DNA from 3 places in the Streptomyces sp. L2 genome. Region 1 is predicted to be linked to each of the others. Evidence: riboswitches for the same ligand, from Rfam matches in the RefSeq annotation. Region 1 holds a riboswitch; each other region holds the start of a gene.

Evidence for each region. Region 1 has a riboswitch for cyclic di-AMP ahead of DBP14_RS18155 (M23 family metallopeptidase). Riboswitches for the same ligand answer to the same signal wherever they lie in the genome.
Region 2: another riboswitch for cyclic di-AMP. It lies ahead of DBP14_RS30745 (C40 family peptidase); the one in region 1 lies ahead of DBP14_RS18155 (M23 family metallopeptidase).
Region 3: another riboswitch for cyclic di-AMP. It lies ahead of DBP14_RS13450 (transglycosylase SLT domain-containing protein); the one in region 1 lies ahead of DBP14_RS18155 (M23 family metallopeptidase).

What each region holds. Positions count from the first base shown of each region.
Region 1 covers NZ_QBDT01000001.1:4,087,866-4,098,759, forward strand. Annotated here, with positions in the region: partial or broken gene DBP14_RS18140 (MarR family transcriptional regulator) at 21-530, opposite strand; gene DBP14_RS18145 (dihydrofolate reductase family protein) at 598-1,731, shown strand; tRNA gene DBP14_RS18150 (tRNA-Met) at 1,831-1,904, shown strand; cyclic di-AMP (ydaO/yuaA leader) riboswitch at 2,210-2,381, shown strand; gene DBP14_RS18155 (M23 family metallopeptidase) at 2,389-3,429, shown strand; gene DBP14_RS18160 (PrsW family intramembrane metalloprotease) at 3,476-4,834, opposite strand; gene trmB (tRNA (guanosine(46)-N7)-methyltransferase TrmB) at 4,901-5,767, opposite strand; gene lhgO (L-2-hydroxyglutarate oxidase) at 6,746-7,954, opposite strand; gene DBP14_RS18175 (MFS transporter) at 8,156-9,580, opposite strand; gene DBP14_RS18180 (asparagine synthase-related protein) at 10,282-10,894, shown strand, end outside.
Region 2 covers NZ_QBDT01000001.1:6,842,456-6,851,058, reverse strand. Annotated here, with positions in the region: gene DBP14_RS30755 (ATP-dependent Clp protease proteolytic subunit) at 1-431, shown strand, start outside; gene DBP14_RS30750 (hypothetical protein) at 439-747, shown strand; cyclic di-AMP (ydaO/yuaA leader) riboswitch at 1,114-1,337, shown strand; gene DBP14_RS30745 (C40 family peptidase) at 1,341-1,814, shown strand; gene DBP14_RS30740 (ATP-binding protein) at 2,009-2,467, opposite strand; gene DBP14_RS30735 (helix-turn-helix transcriptional regulator) at 2,691-3,551, shown strand; gene DBP14_RS30730 (DUF397 domain-containing protein) at 3,562-3,786, shown strand; gene DBP14_RS30725 (8-amino-7-oxononanoate synthase) at 3,844-4,971, opposite strand; gene bioB (biotin synthase BioB) at 5,119-6,351, shown strand; gene DBP14_RS30715 (adenosylmethionine--8-amino-7-oxononanoate transaminase) at 6,344-7,624, shown strand; gene bioD (dethiobiotin synthase) at 7,626-8,360, shown strand.
Region 3 covers NZ_QBDT01000001.1:3,138,098-3,148,991, forward strand. Annotated here, with positions in the region: gene DBP14_RS13415 (VOC family protein) at 1-179, shown strand, start outside; gene DBP14_RS13420 (hypothetical protein) at 196-1,218, opposite strand; gene DBP14_RS13425 (NAD(P)H-dependent oxidoreductase) at 1,414-2,007, shown strand; gene DBP14_RS13430 (ABC transporter permease) at 2,133-3,086, opposite strand; gene DBP14_RS13435 (ABC transporter ATP-binding protein) at 3,073-4,065, opposite strand; gene DBP14_RS13440 (sigma-E factor regulatory protein RseB domain-containing protein) at 4,099-5,301, opposite strand; gene DBP14_RS13445 (polyprenyl synthetase family protein) at 5,622-6,632, opposite strand; cyclic di-AMP (ydaO/yuaA leader) riboswitch at 7,165-7,348, shown strand; gene DBP14_RS13450 (transglycosylase SLT domain-containing protein) at 7,354-7,842, shown strand; gene DBP14_RS13455 (Cof-type HAD-IIB family hydrolase) at 7,869-8,681, opposite strand; gene DBP14_RS13460 (FAD-dependent oxidoreductase) at 8,961-10,163, opposite strand; gene DBP14_RS13465 (ATP-grasp domain-containing protein) at 10,286-10,894, opposite strand, start outside.

The DNA of each region.
Region 1 (10,894 bases):
CCCGTGCCCGTGCCCGTGCCCGAGCATGGTGCCGACCGTCGCCGCCACGGCACGTCCTCCGCCGCGCTCCCCGTCTCCTCGCCCTGCAGCCCCCGTACGATCCCGGTGCAGATCTCCTCCAGCTGCCCCACCTGCTCCGGCGTGAGCCGGTCGAAGAGGGTCGCGCGGACCGTGGCGACGTGCCCGGGCGCCGTACGCTCCAGGACGGCCGTGCCCGCCTCCGTCAGCACCGCGATGCTGCTGCGCTTGTCCCACCGGCAGTCCTCGCGGCGCACCAGCCCGTCCCGCTCCAGCCGGGTCACCGCGTACGTCAGCCTGCTGCGGGTGATCTTCAGGGTCTCCGCGAGGTCCGTCATCCGCAGCCGCCGGTCGGGCGCGTCGGACAGGTTGGCCAGCACGGAGTAGAACAGGTGGGGCATGCCGGCCTCCTGCTGGAGCTGCCGGTCGATCGCGTCCTCCAGCAACTGGGAGGCGGCGATGTAGGCGCGCCACGCGCGCTGCTCCTCGGGGGTGAGCCAGCGGGTCGTCATGCCGCCAGTGTAAGTTGTTTCAACCTTGAACCAAACCCGTAGTCCAAAGGCCAGGGAGAGCGCGCCGATGCCGTACCCGTACGTCCTGCTGTCCGCCGCCGTCTCGCTCGACGGCTGCCTGGACGACACCGGCCCCGACCGGCTGCTGCTCTCCAGCCCCGCCGACTTCGACCGGGTCGACGAGGTGCGCGCCTCCGTGGACGCCATCCTGCTCGGCGCCGGCACCATCCGCGCCGACAACCCGCGCCTCCTCGTCAACTCCGCCGAGCGCCGCGCGGCCCGCCTCGCCGCGGGGAAGCCGGAGTACCCGCTCAAGGTCACCGTCACCGCCACGGGCGGCCTCGACCCCGCTGCGAACTTCTGGCACACCGGCGGCGACAAGATCGTCTATACGACCGGCCGGGGCGCCGAGCGGGCCGCCCGCGCCCTCGGCCCCACGGCGGACGTCGTCGCCCTCGGCCCGGACCTCGACTGGCGCGCCCTGCTGGAGCACCTGCACGACGTCAGGGGCGTACGGCGGCTGATGGTCGAGGGCGGCGGCACCGTCCACACCCAGCTCCTCCAGCAGGACCTCGCCGACGAACTCCAGCTGGTCCTCGCCCCGGTCCTGGTCGGCGACCCGTCGGCCCCGCGCCTGTTCGGTTCGGGGGCGTACCAGGCGGGCCGGCTCCGCCTCACCGAGACCCGCCGGATCGAGGATGTCGTCCTCATGCGGTACGAGCCCACCGCCCCCGGCACCGGCCCGCTGCCCGGCCCGGCCGACCGCCACTGGCTGCGCACCGCCTGCGAGCTGGCCGCGCTGTGCCCGCCCTCGGAGACGGCCTTCAGCGTCGGCGCGGTCGTGGTCGCCGCCGACGGCACGGAACTGGCGCGCGGCCACTCGCGGGAGGGCGGCGACCCGGTGGTGCACGCCGAGGAGGCCGCTCTGGCCAAGCTCGACCCCGCCGACCCGCGGCTGCCCGGCGCCACCGTCTACAGCAGCCTGGAGCCCTGCGCCCGCCGCTCCTCGCGCCCGGCGCCGTGCGCCGAGCTGATCCTCGGGGCGGGCGTGCGCCGGGTGGTCACCGCCTGGCGCGAGCCGGACACCTTCGTGGCCGGGGCCGACGGCACGGGGGTGCTGACCGGCGGGGGAGCGGACGTGGTCGTGCTGCCCGAGTACGAGGCCGCGGCCAAGGCACCGAACGCGCACCTGCTGGGCTGAGGACGCCACCTGCTTCCGCCGGTGCCGGAGCGCCTCGACCTGCCCGGCGGGAACGGATGTGCATCGGACCCCGCGGATGGCGTACAGTGGTCTCAACGACGCGGGGTGGAGCAGCTCGGTAGCTCGCTGGGCTCATAACCCAGAGGTCGCAGGTTCAAATCCTGTCCCCGCTACTGAAACTCAGGGTCGGAATCCATCGGATTCCGGCCCTGAGTGTTTTCTGCCGTCCCTCGGTGCGCCGACCCCACCCCTCACTCATGGTGACCGGACGGAAGCCCTCCGCATAACATCTGAGTCACCATCAAAACCTCTGTGACTCCTGAAGTTCGGTCAACCTGCCCGATTTGCATGCCTCTTGGCCCGTACGTCCGCTCTAGAAAGGGTAATGATCAAGCAGAACAGCTTGGAATCAGCTACCCCGGTCTATTAACGTTCGATAACGCAGCGCGGTCGTCCCAGCCGTCACAAGAGGCGGCTCCGTGCGCACGCGCCGAATCCCGCGAGGGAACCGGGGAACCACCACCTTGGGGTGAATCACGCGGATACCGCCGTGGACTTCTCAGTGAGTCCACGACACGTATACGCGCGTAGGAGACCTTCCTGCTCCGAACCCGTCAGCTAACCCGGTAGGCGGAGGAAGGAAAGGAGTACGCCCGCGTGGCGTCCAACCGGCCTGCCCCGACAGCCCCCTTCGTGCCCAGCCAGCGTGACGGCGAGCCCTACGGCTACGGCAACCAGCGCACCGACGAGGGCCCCTGGGAGGAGTGGAACCCCACCGAGGAGTCCATCCGCCCGGTACGCGGCCGGCACCGCGTCGCCAAGCAGCGCGGCGGCGGACTCGCCCGCAGCTCCACCGTCCTCGGCGTCGGTGTCATCGCCGCCGTCGGCGCGGGCGGCATGGCCAGCGCCAACACCGGCAAGCCGCCGGTGTCGATCTCGATGCCCGACCTGCCGGACCTGCCGTCCGTCGGCCACCTCTTCGACGACTCCTCCGACGCCCCCGCAGCCACCACGGCCTCGCTGGCCCACATCGGCACCGCCTCCGCCACCGACCAGGGCGGCTCCGACGCCGGCGAGGCGCTGCGCAACCGGATCATGGCCCAGGCCGACCGGCAGCAGAGCCAGGTCGACACCAAGGCCACCGTGGCCGCCGTCGCCGCCGCCGAGAAGCAGGCCGACGACGCGGCCGCCAAGGCGGAGAAGGCGGCCGCCACCGAGGCCGCCGACGCGAAGAAGGACGCGGAGGCCGCCGCCGCCAAGAAGGCCGAGGCGGAGCGCCTGGCCAAGCTGGCGAAGCAGTACACGCTGCCGACGACGTCGTACACGATCACCGGGACGTTCGGCCAGCCCGGCTCGATGTGGTCCTCCGGCTACCACACCGGCCTCGACTTCGCCGCCCCCACCGGCACCCTCATCCACGCCATCCACAGCGGCAAGATCACCGGGGCCGGCTGGGCCGGCGCCTACGGCTACCGCACGATCCTCACCCTGGACGACGGCACCGAGCTGTGGTTCTGCCACCAGTCCTCGATCAACGTCACGGTCGGCCAGAAGGTCAGCACCGGCCAGGTCATCGGACGCGTCGGCGCCACGGGCAACGTCACCGGCCCGCACGTCCACGTGGAGGTCCACCCGAACGGCCAGGCCACCGCCATCGACCCGATGACCTGGCTGCGGAGCAAGGGCCTCAACCCCTGAGGGTCCCCTCCGGGGTTCCGTGCGGCGGGGACGCGTGCGGCCGGACCTACGTCCGGTACGGGTTGTGCGCGGAGTACGGCACGGCCGGATAGCCGTAGTAGTCCTGGCCGTAGCCCTGGCCGTAGCCCTGTCCGTAGTCCTGGCCGGGGAGGTGGCCGTAGCCGTAGGCGGGCCAGTAGGGCGCCGGCGCCCGGGCGGACGCGCGGGTCGCGTACTCCAGCGCCGGCCAGGCCACGCCCCTCCGCGCCCACAGCTCGGACAGCAGCTCCCGCTCGCGTACGGCGAAGTCGGCCGGGGCCCTGCCCAGCCGCGCCCGGTGCCGCAGGAACGCGAGCGAGGTGGCGCAGGCCTCGTACCGCGCGACCGTCCGCCCGGCGGGCCGGCCGCCGAAGTGGTGCCGGGCGTACTCGCGGGCCATCCGCCGCGCCCGCATCGACCCGAGGACGTACGGTTCGGCCGGGCCCAGCCACCCCGCGAACACATACGCCGGCAGCTCCTCCCGCACGGTCCGCAGTTCCCGCTGCCGGGTCCAGATCGCGAGCCAGGTCAGCAGGCCGAACGCGGGCACCATGAACAGGCCGTAGACGGCGAAGAAGCCGTACGCCCCGAAGGTCGAGGAGCCGTTCCAGAAGGCGTGCATGCCCATCGCGAGCAGCAGGCCGCCGAGCGGCAGCAGCACGCGCCGGGCGCGCTGCCCGTCCCCCGCGAGTGCGCCGGTGCCGAAGCCGATGCCGGTCAGGACGGTGAACAGGGGGTGGGCGAACGGGGACATCACGATGCGCACGAAGAAGGTGGCGGCGGTGACGGAGGCGATGCCGCGGCCGCCGGTGAGCTGGTCGGTGCCGAAGGCCGTGCCCAGGTAGAGGATGTTCTCGGTGAACGCGAAGCCGGTCGCGGTGATGCCGGCTATCACCACCCCGTCGACGATCCCCGTGAAGTCCCGTCTGCGGAACAGGAAGAGCAGCAGGACGGCCGCCGCCTTCGCGGACTCCTCGACGATCGGCGCTATCACCGTCGCGCCGAGGGTGTCGGCGCCGGCCGGGTCCGCCGTGGAGGTGGCTATCCAGTGCGTGGCGAAGCTGTTGGCGACGATCGCGATCAGCGCCGCCGCGCACGCGCCCCACGCGAAGGCGAAGACCAGGTTGCGCCAGGGGCCCGGTTCGACCCGGTCCAGCCAGCGGAACGCGGCCGTCAGCCAGGGCACGGGCAGCACGGCCAGCCCCAGCCCGACCAGGAAGCCCTCCGTGCCGGTCTGCCTTCGCACCAGCGCCAGGATGACCAGCCCGGACAGCGCGAGCAACGTGATCAGTGCGCCGTACCGCACCCAGCCGCGCTGCCACCAGTGCGGGTGCCGGAGGGCGGCGTCGCCGGGTCCGGCGCCGGCGCCGGCTCCGGTGGGCGGTATCGGGTACGGGGCACTGGTGGGCGGCACGGCATCGACCCTAACGGTGACGACAACGAGGGGCTGTTGTCACTGCGCTTCCGGCTGCCCGTCCCGCGGTGACCGGTGGGGTACGCGGCGGAACAGCAGATCACGCACCACATGTCCCTTGTCCAGTCCCTGGCCCTCGAAACGGGTCAGCGGCCGGAACTCGGGGCGCGTCGCGAAACCGCCGTCCGCCTGGGTGTTCTCGAAGTCCGGGTGCGCGTCCAGGACCTCCAGCATCTGCTCGGCGTACGGCTCCCAGTCCGTCGCGCAGTGCACGATCGCTCTGGGCTTCAGCCGGGTGGCGGCCAGCGACAGGAACTCGGGCTGGATCAGCCGCCGCTTGTGGTGCCGCTTCTTCGGCCAGGGGTCCGGGAAGTAGACGCGGAGGCCGTCGAGGGCGTCGGGGGTGAGCATCTCCCGGAGCAGGATGATCGCGTCGCCGTTGCCGACGCGGACGTTGCCCAGTCCGTTGCGGTCGGCGAGGTTGAGGAGGTTGCCCTGGCCCGGGGTGTGCACGTCCACCGCGAGGATCCCGGTGTCCGGGTCGGCGGCGGCCATCTGGGCGGTCGCCTCGCCCATCCCGAACCCGATCTCCAGCACGACGCTCTTCACGCCGCCGAACAGTTCCCCCAGGTCGATGACCCGCTGCCCATCGATGTCCAGCCCCCACTGGGGCCACAGCCGCTGCAGCGCGTCGGCCTGCCCGGCCGTGACCCTGCTCCGCCGCGGCTGGAAACTCCGGATCCGCCGCTCGAAGTGCGACCCCGCGGGATCCGCCTTCGGCCCGTCCGGAAACCGCGGCTCCCCCTTGGCCCGGGTATGCCGGACCGACACCCCGGGCACATGCGGTGCCCCCGACGCGACGGGTACGGACCGAGGGACATCGGAAGAGTTCAAGGAATCAGCCACAGTCCCCCAATTTTACGACCCCCACCCCACCCCCACCCGCAACAGACCCCATCCCACTTCCCGAGCCACCGAGCGCCCGACAACGGCGCCGCCCCGGCCGCCGGCGCAGGACCCCGCACACCTCCTCGCCCCACCGAGCGCCCGGCAATGGCGCCCCCGCCCGCCCTGCCGACGGGCCCGGCCGCCGCGCGTACTCGCTCGCCCCACCGAGTGCCCGGCAACGAAGCCCCTGTCAGGTCCGGCCGCCATCGCCGCTCGCCGACCCGCCCGTGATGGCGGCCGCTCGCCCACTGCCCGGGGGCCGGGGGTCTTCTCGCCCGCCGAGCCGCCGGCAATGGCGCCGGCTTTGCCGAGGGGCCCGGCTGCGAGTGCTTCCAGTCCACCCTGCTACCGCCCCTGCTGCCTTCGCCATCCCGCCGGCCCGGCCGTTCTCGCTGCCGCGCTGAGTCGCCCGTGACGGCGGCCGCCCGCCCGCCGAGCCGCCGCGCCTGCCGCTCGGCCCGGCCGTTCTCGCTGCCGCGCCGGCCCGCCGGCCCGCCCGTGACGGCGGCCGCCGGCCCATCGAGCCGCCGTGCCTGCCGCTCGGCCTGGCCGTCTTCCCCGTCCCGCCGGCCGGCCCGTGACGGCGGCCGCCGGCCCATCGAGCCGCCGTGCCTGCCGCTCGGCCTGGCCGTCTTCCCCGTCCCGCCGGCCGGCCCGTGACGGCGGCCGCCGGCCCATCGAGCCGCCGTGCCTGCCGCTCGGCCTGGCCGTCTTCCCCGTCCCGCCGGCCGGCCCGTGACGGCGGCCGCCCGCCCGCCGAGCCGCCGTGCCTGCCGCTTGGCCTGGCCGTTCTCGCTGCCGCGCCGGCCCGCCGGCCCGCCCGTGACGGCGGCCGCCCGCCGGACTTGGGGTTTCGGTGGCCTTTTCAACTGCCGAGTCGGGGGGTGGGTGGGCGGAGGTCGGGGGTCCAGGGGGCGGAGCCTCCTGGGGTGGGGGCTACGGGGAACCGAGCAGGTTCAGGACCCGGCGCCCGACCTCCCTGCCGATCGGCAAGGATGCCGTGGCCGCCGGGGACGGTGCGTTCAGTACGTGGACGGCCCGCGCGGACTCCCGGATCAGGAAGTCGTCCACCAGCGTCCCGTCCCGCAACACCGCCTGCGCCCGCACCCCCGCAGGGGCCCGCACCAGGTCCTCCGACTCCACCGCCGGCAACAGCCTCCGCACCGCCCCCAGGAACGCCCTCTTGGACACGGACCGGGCCAGCTCCCCGGCCCCGTATCTCCAGTGCTGCCGGGCGATCGCCCAGGATCCCGGCCAGGCCACCGTCCCGGCCAGCTCCCGGGGCCGTACGACCCCCCACCCGTACCCCTCGCGGGCCAGCGCCGGCACCGCGTTGGGCCCGATGTGGACGCCCCCGTCGATCCCCCGGGTCAGATGCACCCCGAGGAACGGGAACGCCGGATCCGGCACCGGATACACCAGTCCCCGCACCAGCTCCGGCCGGGCCAGCTCGTAGTACTCCCCCCGGAACGGCACGATCCGCACCCCGGGCTCGTCCCCGGCCAGCCGAGCCACCTCGTCGCAGTGCAGGCCCGCGCAATTCACCAGCACCCGCGCTCGCACGACCTCCCCGCCCGAGGTCAGCACGGCCACGCCCCGCTCCGGCCGCCGGTCCACCCGGACGACCCGCGCGCCGTACCGGATCTCGGCGCCCGACGCTCGCGCCAGCTGCCGCGCGACGGCCACGTAGTCGCACACCCCGGTCGTCCCGACGTGTATCGCGGCGAGTCCGCGCACCTCCGGCTCGTACTCGCCGATCTGCGCGACGCCCAGCTCCCGCACCGGGATCCCGTTCTCCCGGCCGCGCTGCACGAGCGCGTGCAGCCGGGGCAGCTCCTCCTTCTCCGTGGCCACGATCAGCTTGCCGGTGACCGCGTGCGGAATGCCGTACTCGGCGCAGAACTTCACCATCTCGGCGGCGCCCCGCACCGCGTACCGCGCCTTGAGGGAGCCCGGCCGGTAGTAGATCCCGCTGTGGATCACCCCGCTGTTGCGCCCCGTCTGGTGCCGGGCGGGCCCCGCCTCCTTCTCCAGCACGGTCACCCGCGTGCCCGGTGCGGCCCGCGTGACGGCGTACGCCGTGGCCAGCCCGACGATCCCCCCGCCCACGACGAGCACATCACAGTCGTACGCCCCGACCGGCACCGAGCACCACCTCCACTCCCGATAGTGCACTGCGCCACTGACAACACCTTCAAACTCCGGCCGCCGGCAGCGCCCCGAAGGGGCGCGGGGCAGTGTCGACATGCGGCTCCGCCGCGCGGGCGCGACAAGCCACAACGCGCCCGCACCCGCAAGATCACCGCACCCGGCAGACGCCAAGCGGCCCCAAGCCGAGCCGCGGCACTACGCCGGAGCCATCAGCAACGGCCGGGCCCGCTCCCGCAGCTCCACCACCCGGGGCTCGTCCCCGTACGGCTCCAGCCGGTGCAAAAGATCCCTCACATACTCGGTGGTCCGCGCCGACGAGATCCGCCCCGCCACCTCCACCGCCCGCACCCCCTGCTCGCAGGCCGCGTCCAGGTTCCCCGACTCCAGCTCGGCGACGGCCGACACCACCAGCCGCAGCCCGTGCGACCGCACGAACTCCTCCGTCGGTTTCGACAGCGCCTGCTCGGTGAAGCGCCGCACCTGGCGCGGCGCCTTCAGGTCCCGGTAGCACTCGGCGGCGTCGGCGGCGAACCGGTCGTAGCCGTAGAAGCCGAGCCAGGAGGGATCGTGGTCGCCGTCCCTGGACCGCTCCAGCCACCCCTCCGCCGCCTTCAGCGCCGCGCCGGCCGCCTGCGCGTCCGCCGCGCGCGCGTGCGCCCGCGCCTCGACCAGCCGGAAGAAGCTCATGGTCCGCGCGGTCGCCAGCCCCCGGTTGCGTTCGACGGCGGCCTGCGCGAGGTCGACGCCCTCGTCACCGAAGCCGCGGTACGTCGCCTGCAGGGACATCGACGCCAGCACGTACCCCCCGAGCGGCACGTCCGCCGCCGCGCGCGCGAGCCGCAGCGCCTGGATGTAGTACCGCTGGGCGGCCTCCTGCTGGCCGGTGTCGAAGGCCATCCACCCGGCGAGCCGGGTCAGTTCGGCGGTGGCCCCGAACAGGGCGCGGCCCACCTCGTCGGAGTAGGAGCCGAGCAGCAGCGGCGCCGCCTCCACCCGTAAACACTCCGGGACCATGGACGAACGCCAGTCGCCGCCGCCGTACTTGGAGTCCCAGCGTCTGGCGTCCTCGGCGGCCTCCCGCAGCTTCCCCACGTCGCTGTGGCCGACTTTGATCGGCGCGCCGGAGCCCTCGGCGGTGTTCGCCTCGCGCGCGACCGAGCTGTCGGCGGGGGTTATCAGCCACCGGGAGGCGGGCGTCGCGTACGCGCTCACCGCGAACGACCCGGCCAGCGACTGCCAGATGCCGCCGGAGCCGGCCCGGCGGCCGGCCAGGTCGAGCCGGTACAGCTCCGTCGCCGAGCGCACCGCCTGTCCCACGTCGCGGGGGAAGGCGAGGCCCACTTCGGGGGCGGGATCCGCGTCCGCCAGGCCGATCTCGTGGAGCGGCACCGGGCGGCCGAGCTTCTGCCCGATGGCGGCCGCGATGAGGTGCGGCGCCGCTCCCTGCGGCACCATCCCCTTCGACACCCAGCGCGCCACCGAGGTCTTGTCGTAGCGAAGTGTCAGCCCGCGTTGGGCGCCAAGGTCGTTGACGCGGCGCGCGAGTCCTGCGTTGCTGATTCCCGCGAGGGCGAGAACGGCGCCGAGCTTTTCGTTCGGCCCGCGTTGCTCCCTGGACATGCGCCACCCCTCGACACAGACGGCTGCCGCGCTGGCATAACCACGCGGCATTCGTAAACCCAGCGTAGTTCGCCGCATCCCAAGCGTTAAGGGGCATTGTTCCGGTTGGCGGGATTGTGGTCCGTACGGCAGTACGGTCCTGTACGCACCGTGCACGGCCGTCGGGACGTGCCCCCGGCCGTGTGGCCGTGCGCCCGTCCGTGCGCTCTTCTCCGGCCACCGGGGGAGCGGTTCCATGGCTCGTGCGTGGGTCGGCCCGCTGTACTGGATCCAGCGGGCTGGGGGACACCGCCACCTACATCCCCGCGGGTGGCGGACCGGTCCGGGAGGCGACACCCGCCTCCCGGACTGTGCGCGTCAACTGCCGCCCGTGTGCTGCGCAGAGCCTGTACGGAGCGTGCGCGCGCCTTCTGGCATGCCGATGATTTGGCCGAAAATCGCCCCTGCCGTAGGTGGGTGATTACCGCCCCCACCATGGGACTTGAGGGCGCAGAGGGCGTCCAAAGGGAGTGAACCGGGGGCGCATTCGCATCGTAGCGGGTGGGTACCGTACGGGAGTTCGTGCGTTGCCGGGCACGCGCGCGTCGACGCGTTCCCCCGATCGAAGGCGGCGCCGGCAGCCCTCCGGAGCGGCCCCTTCATGGCAGCATGGGGTCCGGTTCGTACGGTGCACTGGTTGTCCACGGTCTGTGGAGGCGTCCATGCGGTGGTTGGTGGGATGGAGCAGCACCGCCGCGAGTGCCGCCGGGTTCGGTTCCCCGACCGGGTACAACGGTCCCGCGACCGAGTACGGCGGTTCCGCGAGCGGCTACGGCGGTTCCGGCGGTGTGTCCGGATACGCCGGTTCGGCCGGGGCCACCGGATACGACGGCGAGACCCTGCACCCGGTCGGCTCCCAGCTCCTGTGGGGCGACCCCGACCCGCTGTGGGCCGTCGGCGACTGGCGGCCCGACGAGGTGCGCGTGGTGCGGGCCGACGCGCAGAACCGGATCGCCGTCCTCGGTACCTGCGGCGCCACCGACGAGCAGCTGCGGCTCGGTCTGATCGCCGCGCGCGGGGGCGCGCTCAGACACCTGACCAACTGGCCCGGCAGCTACACGGCCGTCGTGCAGGTGGGCCGCCGCATCACCGTGTGCGGCGACCTCGCGGGCGCCCGCCCGGTGTTCCACACCCCCTGGGCCGGCGGCACGGCCTACGCCACCGCCGCCCTGCCGCTCGCCGACCTCATCGAGGCGAACCTCGACTTCGGGCACCTCGCGGCCCTGCTCGCCGCCCCCGACGTACCGGCCGCGTTGCACGACACCACCCCCTACG
Region 2 (8,603 bases), 2.8 Mb from region 1:
TGCGGTACGTCAGTTGCGACGTGGCCACCTACTGCCTCGGGCAGGCCGCCTCGGCCGCGGCGGTACTGCTCGCGGCGGGGACACCGGGGAAACGGTTCGCTCTGCCGGGCGCGCGCATCGTGCTCGAACAGCCCTCCCTGTCCGAGCCGGTGACGGGCATGCCGAGCGATCTGGCCATCCAGGCGGAGGAGTTGGCCCGGGTGCGCGCGCTGATGGAGGAACTGCTCGCCCGGCACACCGGGCGCGGCGCGGAGCGGGTCCGCGACGATCTGGAACGGGTGCTCGTGCTGGACGCCCCGGCGGCCGTGGAGTACGGCCTGGTGGACGGCGTCGTACCGCGGCGCGGGGCCGCGCCGACCGTTCCGGGTACGCCGGGCGATCCGACCGCTCCGGGCGCACCGGGTGCTCCGGGCACTCCGGGCGCGCGGTGAGCCGCCGGTGCTGCCCGAGGAACTCCCGCCTCTGCCCGCGCTGACGCGCGCGGAGGGTGAGCTGGTCGACCGGTACCTGGACGTGGTCGACCTGCTGGGCCGCGTCAATCCGGCCCGGGACGCCGACACCTACCGCGCTCTGCGAGCCGCTCAGGCCCTGGTGCGCAAGGCGGAGGAGTTGCGGGACGCGCTCGCCCTGATGCACCGGCGCGGCGAGACGGAACCGCACGGGGAGACCCTGGCGCGGGCGATGCGCGTGCTGGACGGCGAGCGGCGCACCGCACGCCTCATCCTGCCGCCCGGCGGGCCGGGCTGACCGGTCCCGCCGGCCGATGCCAGGCTCGGCGGATCCGTCCCGCAGCTCCCCTCGGCACGTCGTTCGGGCCGGAGTTGAAACGGCCCGAACGACGGACCCACGTCCGGCGTATTTTCAGCATTTTTACTGTCTTTTTCGAGGGTCGGCCGGCTTGCGCGCCGAATTGGGCCGTTCGGCGCAGCCGAAGGTTTTGGGCCAGGTCCGGGGCCGCGTACGGCACCTGACGATGTCTCGAACACAGTGAAGTCCACCCGAACGGGCGAGTGGTGAGTAACGCCACAAAGGGGCGGTTCCGTTGGGATTTTCGGACACGTGTGAGTGAAGATCCCTGACTGACGACAAGCCCCCGCCGCAGCGGCGGGGCGGTCCGGGCGGACGCCGAGTCCTGCCGCCGCCCGGACGACCGGTCGACAGGAGTGGATCGGCAGGAGTGGAGGACCCGAGCAAGACGGGTCGCCGGCACGGACGTTCGTCGCAGACGGGCGGATGTGCCGCGCAGCCCTTGGGGTGAAGTCGCGAGAACGCGACCGGGCAACTTCGCCAGCCCGAATCCGACAGGTCATCCTTCACAGGCGGCTGACGAAGGGTTGCGCATGACTGCGCTCAATCGTGTCCCGTCGCTGATGGCACGTGCCGGTACGGCCTCTGCCCTCACCCTCGCCGCCGTGGGCGGCACCATCGTGGCGCCGGGTCTGTCCGCCGACGCCTCGGCCGCCACCATGGCGACGAAGGCCCTCCGGGTCGCGGCGTCCAAGAAGGGCTCCCCGTACCAGTGGGGGGCCACCGGGCCGCGCAGGTTCGACTGCTCCGGGCTCACGCTGTACTCGTTCAAGAAGGCGGGCAAGAAGCTGCCCCGCACGGCGGCGCAGCAGTACAACCGGACGCACCACGTCTCGGCCGACCACCGAAAACCGGGCGACCTGGTGTTCTTTCACTATGGATCCAGCGTCTACCACGTCGGCATCTACGCCGGGAAGGGAAAGATCTGGCACGCACCGAGGACGGGGGAAGTGGTGAAGCTGGAGAAACTCTGGACGAACCACGTCTGGTACGGCCGGGTCAGCTGACCCGGCTCCATGCGGTGAGCGGCGCGGCTCCGGAGGGGGCCGCGCCCGTGCTCTCCCGGGCGGGGGCCACGCGCCCGCTCTCCCTGTCGGGGGGGCCGCGCCCGTGCTCTCCCGGGCGGGGCCACGCGCCCGCTCTCCCGGACGGGGGGCACGCGCGTGCTATACCGCCGGCCCTTAGCGCCCGCCGGCCCGCCCTAGGTTTCCTGCTGGCCCGCGGCCGGTACCGGTTCCGCGGGGGCCGTCCAGGGCAGTTCGATCAGCACCGTCTTGCCGCCCTCGCGCGTGGGCCGGACCCGGAGCCTGCCGCCGCACTCGGCGGTGAGCCAGCGGATGATGACCATGCCGCGGCCGTTGTCCTGCTGGACGGCCGCCGGGAGTCTCTTCGGGAAGCGCGGGTGACTGTCCGTGACGCCGATGCGCAGGTCCTCGTCACGGTCCAGGGCGAGGTCCACCGTGAACGTGGGTGACTGCCCGAAGGTGTGCTGTACGGCGTTGGTGGCCAGTTCGGAGACGATGAGCCGCACGGTGTCGGCCGCGTCGGTGTCCGACGGCAGGCCCCACTCCGCGAGGGTGCCCAGCACGTAGGCGCGGGCCGCGGAGACCGAGGCGGGATCGCTCGGCAGAGTGACGGATGCTTCCAGGTGGTCTGCCATGGCGACGTCGTCCCTTTCCCCCGGGGCCGCGGTCCGACAAGGAGCGGCTGGTTCGAGTACGGTCCCGGACTGGTGCTTCCTCGTCAGACTGCCACCACCGGACCGGTCACGGGGAGCGATCCACCAAGATATGCATATATCTGTCGCTCGATGCGGTGAACTCTGCGACGGCAGAGCGTATTTGGGCGGCCCGTAAGGAGTAATGGCGAGTGAGGAGGAGCCCATGCAGAACGGTCCCGCGGTGCGGCGCCGCAAACTGGGCGCCGAACTGCGCGCGCTGCGCACCGGGGCGGGGCTCACGAGTGGTGACGCGGCCCGCCTGGTGGGCTGGCACCAGTCGAAGGTGAGCCGTATCGAGACCGGCGCCAGCGGGGTGAAACCGGCCGATGTGCGGTTACTCCTCGACACCTACGGGGTCGACGACGGGCAACTGCGCGAGTTACTTCTGGGGTTGGCGGGGTCGGAGCACGCGAGCGCCCGGCACCGCTGGTGGCACGCCTACCGGGGGATCCTGCCCCCGGCCTACCGGGACTTCATCAGCCTGGAGTCGCAGGCGAGCGGCATGCGCACCCTGGAGACCACGGTGGTGCCGGGGCTGCTGCAGACCCCCGAGTACGCCCGCGCGGTGACCCGGTCCGCGGTGGAGGGCCTGGACGAGGAGCGGCTGGACGCGCTGGTGGAGGTGCGCCTGGCCCGGCAGGACGTGCTGCGCTCGGATCCCCCGCTGCGGCTGAGCGCGGTGCTGGACGAGGCGGTGCTCCGGCGCGAGGTGGGCGGACCAGAGGTGATGGCCCGTCAGCTGAAGCGGCTGGCGGAGGCGGCGCAGTTGCCCCAAGTCAGGCTCCAGGTACTGCCGTTCGCGACCGGGGCGCATGTCGGCCTCACCGGCCCTTTCGTTATCTTCTCCTTTCCGAGCACTTCTGATCTGGACGTGGTTGTTCTGGACCAGTTGACGAGTAGCCTCTATCTGGAACGGAAAGAAGACCTCCAGGCGTATGGGGAGGCCTTCAACACCCTTCGGATCCACGCCCTTTCACCCGAGGACTCGGTGGATTACATCACCGCGATAGGTGACGGCGCGTAGAGGAGGCACCATGACCGCACTGCCTCGGAACGTCCCTTCCAGCACCGATCTGCACGGCGTGCGATGGCTGCGCAGCAGCTACAGCACGGGCGCGAACAACTGCGTGGAGACGGCCCGGCCGCACTCCGGCCGCGGGGCCGGACTGCTCGCCGTGCGCGACTCCAAGCGTCCCGCCGGACCCGCGCTGCTCTTCTCCCCGGAGAGCTGGGCGGGCTTCCTGACCACGCTCCACTGACCGGCCCCTACGAAACCCCGTCGGCACTCGTGCGACGCCCGGCCGTGTCACGCCGACTCATGGTCGAGTCTCGCCGATCACTCGTACAGCGCGTTCGATCTCGGCCCCGGACAGGTCCGCGCGGGCGGTCAGCCTGAGCCGTGAGATGCCGTCGGGCACGGAGGGAGGACGGAAACAGCCCACGGCCAGCCCGGCCGTACGGCAGTCCGCCGCCCAGCGCACGGCCTGCTCCGGGGACGGGGCCCGCACGGAGACCACCGCGGCGTCCGGACGTACCGCCTCCAGACCCGCGGCGGTCAGCCGTGCGTGCAGTTCCGCGGCGACTTCGCGGGCCCGCGCGGCCCGCTCCGGCTCGCGGCGCAGCAGCCGCAGGGCCGCCAGGGCGGCGCCGGCCGCCGCCGGGGCGAGGCCGGTGTCGAAGATGAAGGTGCGAGCCGCGTTGACCAGGTGGCCGATCACCCGGGCCGGACCGAGCACCACGCCACCCTGGCTGCCCAGCGACTTGGACAGGGTGGCCGTGACGACCACGTCGTCCGCGCCCGCGAGCCCGGCCGCCTGCGGCGCGCCCCGGCCGCCGTCGCCCAGCACGCCGAGTCCATGGGCGTCGTCCACGACCAGGCCGGCGCCGTACTCCCGGCACGCGTCGGCCAGCGCGGCCAGCGGCGCCTGGTCGCCGTCCACCGAGAACACCGTGTCGGATACGGCGATCGCCGCGCCGTCGTGCGTGCCCAGCGCCTTGCGCACGGCCTCGGGGTCGGCGTGCCCGACCACCTGGGTGGTGCCCCGGGCGAGCCGGCAGCCGTCGATGAGCGAGGCGTGATTGCCCGCGTCGGAGACGATCAGGGAGCCGTGCGGGCCGAGCGCGGTGACCGCGGCCAGGTTGGCCGCGTAGCCGGAGGAGAAGACCAGCGCCGCCTCGAAGCCGCAGAAGTCCGCCAGCTCGCGCTCCAGCTCGGTGTGCAGCTCGGTGGTGCCGGTGACCAGCCGGGAGCCGGTGGAGCCGCCGCCCCAGGTCCGAGCGGCCGCTGCCGCCCCGTCGGCGACCTCGGGGTGGTGGGCGAGGCCCAGGTAGTCGTTGCTCGCCAGGTCCAGCAGCGGCGAGTCGGCGGGGCGCGGGCGCAGGGTCCGTACGAGACCGGCCCGGCGCCGCGCCTCCGCCTGCTCGTCGATCCAGCCGAACGCCATGGGTCCTCCGGGGCTTTTGTAGGTAGCGGACAGACACTAGCGGCACGGGCAGGCACCCAGGGTGTGGCAATACCCACACGTCGAAGCATCTCTGTTGTGCAAACTCTCCTTGGCCCGAAGCGGTCCCGTAGGACAGGATCAACTTTCATGGACCTGCTGAACACGCTGGTGGACAAGGGGCTTCGGCGCGAGCTGCCGACCCGCGAGGAAGCGCTCGCCGTACTCGCCACCTCCGACGACGATCTGCTCGATGTGGTGGCCGCGGCCGGCAAGGTGCGCCGGCACTGGTTCGGCCGGCGCGTGAAACTCAACTACCTGGTCAACCTGAAGTCGGGCCTGTGCCCGGAGGACTGCTCCTACTGCTCCCAGCGGCTGGGCTCCAAGGCCGACATCCTGAAGTACACCTGGCTCAAGCCCGGCGAGGCCTCCGAGGCCGCCGCCGCGGGCCTGGCCGGCGGTGCCAAGCGGGTCTGCCTGGTGGCCAGCGGGCGCGGTCCGACGGACCGTGACGTGGACCGGGTCTCCGAGACCATCAAGACCATCAAGGAGCAGAACGAGGGCGTCGAGGTGTGCGCCTGCCTCGGGCTGCTCTCCGACGGCCAGGCGGAGCGGCTGCGCGAGGCCGGCGCGGACGCCTACAACCACAACCTGAACACGTCCGAGGGGACGTACGGGGACATCACGACCACGCACACCTACGCCGACCGGGTGGACACGGTGCAGAAGGCGCACGGCGCCGGCCTGTCCGCCTGCTCGGGGCTGATCGCGGGCATGGGCGAGAGCGACGAGGACCTGGTGGACGTGGTCTTCTCGCTGCGCGAGCTGGACCCGGACTCGGTGCCGGTGAACTTCCTGATCCCGTTCGAGGGCACCCCGCTCGGCAAGGAGTGGAACCTCACCCCGCAGCGCTGCCTGCGCATCCTGGCGATGGTGCGGTTCGTCTGCCCGGACGTCGAGGTGCGGATCGCGGGCGGCCGCGAGGTCCACCTGCGCACGATGCAGCCGCTGGCCCTGAACCTGGCCAACTCGATCTTCCTCGGTGACTACCTGACCAGCGAGGGCCAGGCGGGCAAGGCCGACCTGGAGATGATCGCGGACGCCGGGTTCGAGGTGGAGGGCACCGGGGAGATCACGCTGCCCGAGCACCGGGTGACGGCGGCCGGCGGTGGCTGCGGATCGCACGCCGAGGCCGGGTGCGGGTCGCACGCGGAGGCCGGGTGCGGGTCCGTCTGCGGCTCGCATGAGGGGCAGGACGTGTGCGGTACGGCGACGGAGTCCGCGCCGGGCACGGAGTCGGCGGCGGCCGTGAACGAGCCGCGCACCGACCTGGTCGCCGTGCGTCGCCGGGGCGCCGGGACGGACCTCGCGCCCAATGCCTGACCTGGGCGTGCCCGAGCTGCTGGAGCTGGACCGGCGGCATGTGTGGCATCCGTACGGTCCGATGCCCGGACGGGTAGAACCGCTCGTCGTGGAGTCGGCGAGCGGGGTCCGGCTGAAGCTCGCGGACGGCTCGGGCGAACTGGTCGACGGCATGGCGTCCTGGTGGTCGGCGATCCACGGCTACGGCCACCCGGTCCTCGACGAGGCCGCGCGGCGCCAGCTCGACCGGATGAGCCATGTGATGTTCGGCGGGCTCACGCACGAGCCCGCCGTACGCTTGGCGAAGCTCCTTGTAGACATGTCGCCTGACGGGCTTGAACATGTGTTCCTCGCCGACTCCGGTTCGGTGTCGGTCGAGGTCGCGGTGAAGATGTGCTTCCAGTACTGGCGCTCGCTCGGCCGGCCGGAGAAGCGGCGGCTGCTCACCTGGCGGGGCGGATACCACGGGGACACCTGGAACCCGATGTCGGTGTGCGACCCCGAGGGCGGGATGCACGACCTGTGGACCGGGGTACTCCCGCGCCAGGTGTTCGCGGACGCGCCCCCGGCCGAGTACGAGGAGTCGTACGCCGATCATCTGCGCGAGACGATCGAGCGGCACGCGCACGAGGTGGCCGCGGTCATCGTGGAGCCGGTGGTGCAGGGCGCCGGCGGGATGCGGTTCCACTCTCCCGCGTATCTGCGGGTGCTGCGGGAGGCGTGCGACGCCCACGACGTGCTGCTGGTGTTCGACGAGATCGCGACCGGGTTCGGCCGCACCGGCGCGCTGTTCGCGGCGGAGCACGCGGCCGTCACGCCGGACGTGATGTGTGTGGGCAAGGCCCTGACCGGCGGATATCTGACGATGGCGGCCACACTGAGCACCTCCCGGGTGGCCGACGGCATCTCGCGCGGCGAGGTGCCGGTGCTCGCCCACGGGCCGACGTTCATGGGCAACCCGCTCGCGGCGGCCGTGGCCTGCGCCTCGATCGAACTGCTGCTCGGCCAGGACTGGCGGGCCGAGGTCAAGCGGATCGAGGCGGGGCTGCGGGACGGGCTGGCGCCGGCGCGTGAGCTGCCCGGCGTGCGGGACGTGCGCGTTCTGGGCGCCATCGGAGTGGTCCAGCTCGACCACGAGGTGGACATGGCCGCGGCGACCCGGGCCGCGGTGCGGGAGGGCGTCTGGCTGCGCCCCTTCCGCGACCTGATCTACACGATGCCGCCGTACGTCACCGGGGACGAGGACGTGGCACGGATCGCGCGCGCGGTGATCGCCGCGGCACAGGAGGGTTGAGATGCCGGTACTGGTGGTCACGGGCACGGGCACGGAGGTCGGCAAGACGGTCACGACCGCGGCGGTCGCCGCCGCGGCGCGCGCGGCCGGCCGGTCGGTGGCCGTGCTGAAGCCCGCGCAGACCGGCGTGGGCCCGGACGAACGCGGGGACGCCGCGGAGGTCGAACGGCTCGCGGGTCCGGTCACGATCGCCGAACTGGGCCGTTTCCCGGAGCCGTTGGCGCCGGGCACGGCGGCCCGTCGGGCCGGCATGGCCCCGGTGCGTCCGCAGGAGGTGGCCGAGGCCGCGGCGAAGCTGGCCACCGAGCACGATCTGGTGCTCGTCGAGGGCGCGGGCGGTCTGCTCGTGCGGTTCGACGAGGCGGGCGGCACGCTGGCGGACGCGGCCGCGCTGCTGCGCGCGCCGGTGCTGGTCGTGGCCTCGGCCGGTCTGGGCACGCTGAACACGACCGAGCTGACGGCCCGTGAGCTGCGCTCGCGCGACCTGGAGCTGGCCGGAGTGGTGATCGGCAGCTGGCCCGGCTCGCCCGACCTCGCGTCCCGCTGCAACGTCGAGGACCTGCCGGAGTGCGCGGGCGCTCCGCTGCTCGGCGCGGTCCCGGCCGGCGCGGCGGCGCTGCCCCCGGCCGCCTTCCGCACCGCGGCACCCACGTGGCTGGCCTCCCGGCTGGACGGCACGTGGGACGCGGAGGACTTCCGGGTCCGGGAAGCACCGGAAGCACCGGAAGCGCCGTAGGTTCGGCGCCGCCCCGCGCGGGCCGCGGGCAGTCGTGCCGCCGGCGCGGCACGGGTGGGCGCGGGGCGCCTGGCCACGCCGAGCGGCACTGCACGACCCCGGACCGGGCGCCGCCCGCGCGGCACGGGCGGGCGCAGTGGCACCCGGCCCCGCTGAGCGACACTGCTCAGCCCGAACCGGGCGAGTGCCGCCGGCGCGGCACGGGCGGGCGCGGCGGCGCCTTGCCACGCCGAGCGGCACTGC
Region 3 (10,894 bases), 950 kb from region 1:
AGGCGAAGTCCGTCAAGAACCGGCTGCACCTCGACCTGCACGCGCCGGCGGGCCGCCGCACGGACGAGGTGGCCCGGCTGGAGGCCCTGGGCGCGCGGGTCCTGCGCGAGGTGGACGAGCCGGGCGGGCGGTGGACCGTGATGTGCGACCCCGAGGGCAACGAGTTCTGCGTGCAGTGACCGCCGGCGGGACGGCCTACGGCCGGGCCGCCGCCTTGGCGGCACGGTCGGTCAGCCGGACCATGCGGGCACGCGCGGACTCCAGCGGCTCCGGGTCGCTCGCCGCGGGGCCCGGCTCTGTCGCGAGGTCCGTCCACAGGCCGATCAGGTCGCGGCCCAGGCGCAGCCCCTCCTCCGGGTCCCGCACGGCGCGCCAGGCTGTCGCCGCGCTGCGCACGTTGTCGTAGGCCGCGTCGGTGTCCGACGCCCGCCTGCGCTGCCCGGCGAGGTCGAGGGAGAGCCGGAAGGAGCGGATCGGGTCGCCCGCCAAGTAGGCGATGTAGGCGGTCAGTTCCCGCAGGTGCAGCACCTCGACATGGTGCGGGCCCAGCACGGCGGACGCCTGCTCGACGGTACGGTCGGCCAGGTCCGCCGCCGCCTCGATACGGCCGTCCCGCACCGCCTCGTTGATCCTGGCCAGCGGCTCGGCGAGCAACTCGGCGCCCTCGGCGGTCTCGGTGAGCGGCCCGTCTCCGAGCACCTCCTCGGCCACGGCGTCGAACCCGCGCGCGGGGGTGGGAGAGGAAGACGAGGGGGAAACGGGCTCCGGGTCGTGCAGGGGAACGGGCGGCATGGGGGTGGGCGGGGTCGGCGGCGGTGTCACGGCGGGGGCCGGTCCGAACTGGCCGGTCGGAGCGTGCGCAGGCTTCGGTGTCACCGGCGGAGCCGTCCGCTGAACCGGCGGAGCCGTCCGCTGGGCCGGCGGAGTCACCCGCATCGGCCTGCCCGCGACCTTGCTGGCGCCGTCCGCGCTCACCTCCAGCGGCACCACGCAGCCGGCGCCGTCGTCGTGGACGGTGGCGTGTATCGAGCCGCCCAGGCTGATGGCCAGGCGCTGGAGGTGGTCGAGGACCGCCTGCTGGACCTCGACGCCCGGGGCCACCACGACCGGTGTGCCGTCGACCGTCGCCGCGCCCGTGCCGGACACCCGGACGCTCACCATCGCCGGATGCGCCGCGGGCTCCTGTGCCCGCTCCTTCTCGAAGCTGAGTCGAGGCATCGGTTTCCTCACTCCCCCGGCGTCACGATCCGGTCGTACGCGTCCTACCGACCAGTCTGTCCGCTCAGCTCGGCTCCCACGTCACCGCAACGTCACAGCCTCGCACCAGGGAACCTGGACGCAATCTAATGCGTATGCATATGATGCACACGCCTTTATTCGTCGGGCACTATTCATCTCATCCCTGGGGGACCCATGAGCCGCCGCTTCCTCTTCGTGCTGGGCAGCGCCCGCACCGAGGGCAACACCGAACTGCTGGCCCGCCGGGCCGCCGAACAGCTGCCCCCGGACGTCGAACAGCGCTGGATCCGTCTCGCCGACCACCCGCTGCCGGACTTCACCGACCTGCGGCACGACAGCGACCACGTCCGGCCGGCCCCGGACACCAACGCCGGACTGCTGCTGGACGCCACGCTCGCCGCGACCGACATCGTCATCGCGTCCCCGCTCTACTGGTACTCGGTCTCCAACCTCACCAAGCGCTACCTGGACTACTGGGCGGGCTGGCTGCGCACCCCGGGCGTCGACTTCAAGGCGACCCTGGCCGGGCGCACCCTCTGGGGCGTCGCCGCGCTCGCCGACCGCGAGCCGTCCGTCGCCGACCCCCTGGTCGGCACGCTCAACAACGGAGCCGCCTACCTGGGCATGCGCTTCGGCGGAGTCCTCCTGGGCAACGGCACGGCCCCCGGCGACGTACTGAAGGACACCGAGGCCCTGACCCAGGCCAAGACGTTCTTCACCCAGAACCCACCCCTGGCCCGCTTCCCCCACCAGGCGCCCGCAACCTGATCGATCCCCGGTGCGGATGGCGCCCCGAAGGGGCGCGGGGCTGTGTCCGACATGCGGCTCCGCCGCGTGAGCGCGACAAGCCCCCACGGGCCTGCACAAAACCCGCGCCACCGCCGGAGGCACCCTCACACAGTGATGTCCTTCGTCGTGAACCGCGCCCACGCCAGCGACCCGAAGACCGCCGCGTACAGCCCTTGCAGCGCGAGGTTCTTCGTCAGGTCGTCCCAGTAGACGGGATCGCGCATCAGGTCGGCGAAGGACAGCCAGTAATGGGAGAAGAAGTACGGCTGCAGGGCGTGCAGCTGGGGGATCTGGTCGAGGATCTGGACGGTGATGAGCAGGCCGACCGTGGTCGCCATCGCCGCGATCCCGCTGTTGGTCAGGGTCGACACGAACAGGCCGAGGGCGGCGACCCCGACCAGTGACACCGCGACGACCAGGGCAATGAGCAGCGCCCGGCCCAGTCCTTCACCGAACCCGATCCGGGTCCCGGAGATGGTTGTCAGACCGCCGAGCGGGAACAGCAGCGCGCCGACGATCAGGGCGGACACGACGACGACCAGCGTAGCCAGCAGGCAGAACGCCAGGACCGTCGTGTACTTGGTGAGCAGCAGGCGAGTGCGGCCGGCCGGGGCGACCAGCAGATAGCGCAGCGTCCCGGCACTCGCCTCGCCCGCGATCGCGTCGCCCGCGACGACACCGACCGCCATCGGCAGGAAGAACGGCAGGGTCGCCGCGAGCGCCGTGAACACCAGGAACAGGCCGTTGTTGGTGATCTGCGCGATGAACGCCGGGCCGCCCCCGTTCCCGCCGCCCGCCGACGAGCCCCCGCTCGTCTCGGCCTTCACCGCGATCCCGACCAGGACCGGTACCGCCGCCAGCACCCCGAGCAGCGCAAGGGTGCGCCAGCGCCGGACCGTGGTGGCCAGTTCGCTGCGCAGCAGCCCGAACGTCCACAGCGGACTCGGCGGCCGCCGCCCGGCCGGAGACCGCGTCTCCCGTGCGCCCGGTGACCCGGCCTCCACCGCCTCCGCCGCCTTCACCGCCCCCGGCACCTCTGCCGGTTCAGCCCGCGACATCGAAACCCTCCCCCGTGAGCGCCACGAACGCGTCCTCCAGGGAGGCGCGTTCGAGCTGGAATCCGCGGACCCGGACGCCCGCCGCGACGAGGGCCGCGTTCACCTCGGCCAGGTCCCGCTCGGGCGGCTCCCCGGTCACCCGGTCGCCGTCGGCGGTCACGTCCCCCACGCCCTGCTCCTTCAGCACCCGGGCCGCCTCGCCGGGATCCGGTGTGGTCACCACCAGCCGGCCGCGCGCTCCGGCGGCCAGGTCGGCCACCGCGCCCTGCGTGATCAGGCGGCCCCGGGCCATCACCGCCGCGTGCGTGCACACCTGCTCGATCTCGTCGAGGAGGTGGGAGGAGAGGAAGACGGTCGTGCCGTCGGACGCCAGTTCCCGCACCAGTGCCCGGATCTCCCGCATGCCCTGCGGGTCGAGGCCGTTGGTGGGCTCGTCCAGGACCAGCAGCCGGCGCGGCTGGAGCAGCGCGGCGGCCAGGCCCAGGCGCTGCTTCATGCCGAGCGAGTACGCCCGGGCCCTCTTCCTCGCCGCGGCCGTCAGGCCCACCCGGTCCAGCGCGGCGGCGACCCGCGCACGCCGGGTGCGCGGGTCGGCGGCCGGGTCGGCGGCGTCGTAGCGCAGCAGGTTGTCCCGGCCGGAGAGGAAGCCGTACAGGGCGGGGCCCTCGATCAGCGCCCCGACCTCGGGGAGGACGGTGCGCGCCGAGCGGGGCATGGGGCGCCCCAGGACGTGCGCCGTGCCCGAGGTCGGCTCGATCAGACCCATCAGCATGCGGATGGTGGTGGTCTTGCCCGAGCCGTTCGGGCCGAGGAAGCCGAAGACGCTGCCCGCCGGGACGGTCAGGTCGAGACCGTCCACGGCGAGCTGGCCGCCGCGGTAGCGCTTGGTGAGGCCGCGCGTGGCGATGACGTGCGCCGCGGTGTCACCCTCCCGCCGGCGTTCGGCCGCGTCCCGCTCCGTGACGGACCGTGCGTACATCGGCTCCCCCTCCACTCGTCTTGCCCGGAAGGGTCACTTCCCTTCGTCGGCCGCCTTCACCAGGGCCTCCTTGGTGACCGCGCCGGCGTAGACCTTGCCGTCGTCGGTGATCAGGGCGTTGACCAGGCGGGTGGAGAACACCGTGCCCTTGCCGAACGAGCCCGAGACCTGGTCACCGAGCGAGCCGAGGAAGCCGCCCAGGTCGCCGGCCTTGGAGCCGGTCGGCAGGCCGCCCTTGGAGCCGGTGTCGAAGGTGGCGATGGAGGTCCAGCCCTTGCCGAGGACCTTGGCGCCCTCCATGCCCTGGGCGAGCCGGCCGCCGGGCTTGCCGGCCTCGTGCCGGGGCGCCTTGTGCTCCCGCTTCCCCTCGGTGACCTTCGCGCCCTTGGGCGGGGTGAAGTCGAAGGCGGAGGCGCCCGGCGCGGAGAAGGAGACCTGGGTGAATCCGGCGTCGAGGACGGCGGCGCCGCCGCTCTTCGGCGTCAGCGTGAACTTCAGCGGCATGCCGGTCTTCGCGTCCACCGCGATGCTGATCGCGCCGACCGTCGTACCGGACTGCTTCGGTGTGATCAGCAGCTTGTAGGCGTCGCGCCCGGCGACCCGCTCGGTGCCGTCGACGGTGACGGACGTGGTGTCGTCGACCGACTTCAGGGCCTCGTCGGCGAAGTCCTTCGGCGTGGCCGGCGGCTCCGCGCGGTGCTGCTTCCCGGAGTCGGCGTCGGTGGAGTGGTAGACGTCGTTGCTCTTGCTGTCGTAGCCCCAGACGTCCTTGCCGTCGTGGATGAGGCTGTACTCGGACCCGCTCTCCAGCAGGGACAGCTTCTGCTTGTCCGGGCCGTCCTCGGCCACGCGCAGGGTGTGCGTACCGGAGACGAGTTCGGTCAGCTTGGACTGCGGGTCGGCGGACGAGCCGTCCCCGTCGCCCTTGGCCATGCCGGACGCGAGGCCGCCCTCCAGGCCGCCCAGGTTCGGCAGTCCGAGGTCGGCGCTGAACCTCACGGTGCCGGACAGCTGCTGCACGTCCGACTTCGCGATCTTCTCGATGAGCTGCTGGGCGGTGATCTTCGGCAGGTCGGGGTCACCCGAGGCGGCCAGCGCCGGGACCAGCCCGATCGTGATCGCCGCCACCCCCACCACCGCGACCGGGACCGCGTACCGGGCGGCCTTGCGGCGCGCCGAGGGCCGGTCCTCGTCGTGCGCGGCGCCCGACACGTCGTCGGTTTCGTACGGTGCCATGTGTGCCTTACCTCCGTCGTCGGCGGCGGCTGTCGTCACGCTGGTCCCCCTGAGCCGCCATTCTCACCCGAATCGGTGAGGAGTGGTGATTTCCGTGGTTTCCATCTCACCAAATCGGCCGTGAGGAAGCGTCAGACCTCGGAGCCAACTCGTGTACGACTGCGGTATGACATGCCGGGGCGGCATCTCCCCCGACCCGTAGGGGTCGTACGGGAGACACCGACGATGCGGGTCGGGCACGCGGGACCGTGTACGGCGGGACCGCGGGACTGCGGCTTCCGACGACGATGAGGCGAACGGGCGTTCAGGCATCCGGGCGTTCAGCCCGCGCGGTGCACCACCGCGTCGCACAGTTCGAGCAGCGCGGCCTTGGAGTCGCACTCGGGCAGCGGCGCGAGCGCGGAGCGCGCCTCCTCCGCGTAGCGGACCGTGTCGCGGCGGGCCTGCTCCAGCGCGGGGTGCGCGCGCAGCGCGGCCAGCGCCTCGGCGTGCCGGGCGTCGTCGCTGAGGTCGGAGTCGAGCAGCGCGCACAGCGCGACGTCCTCGGCCAGCCCGAGCCGGGCCGCCCGCTCGCGCAGCCGGAGCACGGGCAGGGTCGGGATCCCCTCGCGCAGGTCGGTGCCGGGGGTCTTGCCGGACTCGTGGGAGTCGGAGGCGATGTCCAGGACGTCGTCGGCGAGCTGGAAGGCGACGCCGAGCCGTTCGCCGTACTGGGTGAGGACGTCGACGACCGTCTCGTCGGCGCCGGACATCATCGCGCCGAACCGGCACGAGACGGCCACCAGCGAGCCGGTCTTGCCGCCCAGCACGTCCAGGTAGTGCTCGACGTGGTCGCGGCCGTCCGTGGGGCCGGCGGTCTCCAGGATCTGCCCGGTCACCAGCCGTTCGAACGCGAGGGCCTGCACCCGGACCGCCTCCGGCCCGAGGTCGGCGAGGATCTGGGAGGCGCGGGCGAAGAGGAAGTCGCCGGTCAGCACGGCGACGGAGTTGCCCCAGCGGGTGTTGGCGCTGGCCACACCGCGTCGTACGGCGGCCTCGTCCATCACGTCGTCGTGGTACAGCGTCGCCAGGTGGGTCAGCTCCACGACGACGGCGGACGGGACGACACCGGGTGCGTAGGGGTCACCGAACTGTGCCGCGAGCATCACCAGGAGCGGCCGGAACCGCTTCCCGCCGGCCCGGACGAGGTGCTGCGCGGCCTCCGTGATGAACGGGACCTCGCTCTTGGTGGCCTCGAGCAAGCCTTCCTCGACAGCCGCCAATCCGGCCTGGACATCGGCTTCCAGAGCCTGGTCCCGCACGCTCAGCCCGAACGGCCCGACGACGGTCACGAGGGGTCTCCTGTCTGCTGGTGTCTGCTGGCGATTACACGGTTTGTCGATAGGTCGCTGCCATCACTCAAGTCAGCGTATCCGGTCAGCTTTCGATCACCGCTAGCGCCCACCGCTACAGGCCGGGCCGTACCGGACCACTCCCGGCAGGCCCGCGATCGGATGACAGGAACGGACATTTATCGACTTAACGGATTCAGCGAGATTTGCACAAAAGCACGCATCCCCGAGAACCACGGACACGGATGGCGGTATTCCGGGACGAGCAAATCCCCCATGTCTGATTTTGCATAATTTGCCATTTCGTGAATTGGGTCACGCGAGCCCCGTACCGCCCCATGGCGCATTTCCTCCGCATCCCCCCTTGCCCCACCGGCCAGTTGAGGATTGGCGGCTGCAAAGGATCAAGTACTCGAAACGGTACAGACCAAGGTCAACTGATGCGTTGTGTGAATCCGGTACTTGTTCCCGACATGTGCTCTCGCATACGTTCCCGGCCGTCGGACGGACGCCGAATCCTGCCACCGCCCGACACCACCCATCGACGAACTCATTTCGTGTGGCAGGAGCGGGGGACCCAGGTAAGTCGCCGGACCGGACGGCACTCGTCGTACCGGAACGGCTAGGGGTGAAGTCGTGCCGCCGTCCGCGCGGCGCGACCGGGCACCTCCCCGCCCGAACCCGACAGCTCACCTCGCAGGCGACGGAGAGGAACATCCCCATGTCTGCTGCCGCCCAGCACCGCCGCCCCCGCACCCGCCGCCTCGTCCGCACCCTCGCCGTCGCCGGCACCGGTGCCGCCGTCCTCGCGCTCCCCCTCATCGGCGCCACCAGCGCCTCCGCGGCCACCACCACCTCCGCGACGCCCTCCACCACCCTCGCCGGCTACCCGAACAACCTCGACGGCTGGATCCGCGAGTCCCTGGCGATCATGGCCGAGCGGCACATCCCGGGCACCTACGACGGCATCTACCGCAACGTGATGCGCGAGTCCTCCGGCAACCCCGCCGCCATCAACCTCTGGGACTCCAACGCGGCCGCCGGCACCCCGTCCAAGGGCCTGCTCCAGGTGATCGACCCGACGTTCACCGCCTACCACGTGCCCGGCACCTCCTTCGACCCTTACGACCCGGTCGCGAACATCACGGCCGCCTGCAACTACGCGGCCGCCCGCTACGGCTCCATCGACAACGTGTTCGGCGCATACTGAGGCCGGCGATCCCGGCCCTGGACTCGTCAGGGGCTCGGGAACAGTCTTTCGAGGACGACGGCGATGCCGTCGTCCTCGTTCGACGCGGTGACCTCGTCGGCGACCGCCTTCAGCTCGGGATGGGCGTTCGCCATGGCGACACCGTGCCCGGCCCACTCGAACATGGGGATGTCGTTGGGCATGTCCCCGAAGGCGACCGCCCGCTCGGCCGCCAGCCCCAGGTGAGCGGCGGCCAGCGCGAGACCCGCCGCCTTGGTGACCCCGCACGGCTGGAGCTCCACGGTCCCGGGGCCCGACATGGTGACCGTGGCCAGCGAATCGACCGCCCCGCGCGCGATGGTCGCCAACTCGTCGTCCGACAGGGTGTGGTGGCGCAGCAGCACCTTGCTGATCGGCGCGCGCCACAGGTCGTCGCGCCGGCCGACCCGCACGGCCGGCAGCGTGGGGTGCGGCATCCGGTACCCCGGCTCGATCAGCGTGAGCCCGTCCACGCCGTCCTGGTCGACGGCCGCATACACCTGGCCCACCTCGGCCTCGATCTTGCCGAGCGCGGTTTCCGCCAGCTCCCGGTCCAGGCGGACGGACCACAGCAGACGGCCGGCGCCGGCGTCGTACACCTGCGCGCCCTGTCCGCACACCGCGAGCCCCGTGCAGCCCAGCTCCTTGAGGAGCGGCCGCACTCTCGGTGCCGGGCGGCCGGTGACCACCAGGTGCCGTGCCCCGGCGCGCGCCACCCTCGCGAGCGCGGCGCGCGACCATTCGGAGACGGTGTCGTCACCGCGCAGCAGCGTTCCGTCCAGGTCGGTGGCGACGAGTGAATATGCGGGGGAGGCGGCCATGATCAGAGAATACGGACATCGCGCCCCACCGACTCACCCTGTCCTTTCGCTCAGTTGTGTGCCCGCTGCCCCCAAGTGGTGCCCGCGGGCGCCGTGATGGCGCCGCACGGGGACCGGAGGCGCGCGGGACACGGGGGGCGGGCGTTGCGACGGACCGGCGCGAGGACGCCGGGACGCATCGTCCGGCGGCGGTCCGCCAGGGCATGCATCCTCCCGGCGGCGGTCACCGCGGGGCGCCTCCCCCGGCGGCGGTCCGCCGGGGGCCGTCAGCCCCGGCCGTCAGCCGTGTGCTGCCGCCAGGTGTTTCGCCAGCCGTGGGGAGGCGAACTCCGTGCCGCAGACGAACCGCATCACCGGCCCGAACGAGGACGCCGCCGGAAGACCGGTGAAGTACAGGCCGGGCACGGAGGAGACGTAGCCGGCGCCGAGCCTGGGCGCGCCCCGGCTCACCGCGAGCCGCGTGCGCAGCTCGTGGCCGAGGAAGTCCATCGCCGCGATGTCCACGCGGTAACCGGTGGCCGCGATGACGTGGTCGGCGGTCAGCCGCTCGCTGCGGCCGCCGTGCGTGCGGACGGTGAGCACGGGACGGCCGTCCGGCGCCTCCGCGCCCGCCACCCGGGCCACGTCCGTGACCTGCACGGTGCCCTCGAAGCGCTCGCGCAGCCACCAGGCGCCGAGCGGACCGAGAACCCGGCGGACCAGATAGTGCCGGGTCTGTTCCGGGAGGAAACGGTAGGGGTCGGCGTAGTAGCTGAGCGCCCACAGGGACCACGCGCGGCCGAACGGCGACTCGGGGCGGAGCCTCGGCTGCTTCCACGGCGGCGCCCCGAAGGCGACCCGGCCGCGTCCGCGCGCCACCACCCGCACCCGGGCGCCCGCCTCCGCCGCCAGCGCCGCCGTCTCCAGGGCGGACTGGCCGGCGCCGATGACGATCAGGTCCTTGCCGGCGAAGCGGCTCAGGTCGTGGTGCTGGGAGCTGTGGGAGAGCGGAGCGGTCGGGGCGGGCCCGTCGGGCGCGGCCCCCGCCAGCTCCGCCGGCAGGTGTTCCAGCCCCGACAGGCCGGTGGCGACCACCACCGCACGTGCGGTGAACAACTCACCCGAGTCCAGCTTCAGTTCGAAGGCGCCGCTCTTGTCCCGGTCCACGGAGACGACCCGCACCCGCTCCAGGCCGGGCACCAGCTTCTCCTGGAACCACTCGCCGTAGCCGATGAACGTCTCCGCCGGGATGATGTCCTCGTCGGTCACCAGCCGGCGGATGCCGGCGGCGTCACAGTAGTCGCCCAGGGTGTGGCCGGGCTGCGGGCAGTCGAAGCTGGAGGCGACCGGGGTCGACTTCAGGAGCATGCCCTCGGGCATGTGGTCGCGCCAGCTGACCATGGGGTCGCCGAAGACGCGGACGGGGATGCCGCGCGCCCGCAGATGGGCGGCGGTGGACAGGCCGAACGGCCCGGCCCCGATGACTGCAACCGGTCGGATCACGAAGTCCCTCCCCAGGAACGCGGTGCGCCACCTTCGTGGCCTTGCCTACTTCGCGGTGGTGCGGTGACCTGCCTGTTTCGCGGTGGTGCCTGTGACTACTTCGCCGTGGTCCTGTGACGTGCCTACTTCGCGGTGGTGTGGCCGCCGCGGCGGTTGGTCCGCCACAGCTGGTAGAGGTGCTTCGCGCCCGGACGCACGAAGCGGGCGAGCATCGTGAGGAACGGCAGCGGGTCGTCGCCCGCGAACCAGGCCAGCTCCGTCCCGCTCGCCCGCGCCGGCGCGTGCGGCGTCGTATAACCGCTGCGGCGGTAGGCGAGGAGGGCGGGCAGGTCGATGTTCTCCACGACATAGCGGTGGCCGGCCCGCTGCTCCCCCTCCGGAACGGGACGGCCGGTCAGGTGCAGGTGCTGTGCCCGTACGACGTCCACGCCCGACTCGCTCTCGAAGAGCCGGAACTGGGCGCCCATGCGGGGGTTGAAGTCGAGGAGTTTGTACTGTCCGTCGCGCCGGTCGAAACGCAGGTCCAGGTCGATGATGCCGCTGAAGCCGATCTGCTTGATGAAACGTGCGGCGAGGTCCGCGAGTTCCGGGTTGTCGACGACGTACGCGTTCGCCGTCATGCCCGCGTGCGGTGGCCAGGAACGGACCTTGACCCCGGTGAACAGGGCGAGCGGGGCGGAGTCGGCGTCGAAACAGGCGTGCACGATCCAGTCCTCGGCCTCCTCCCTCGG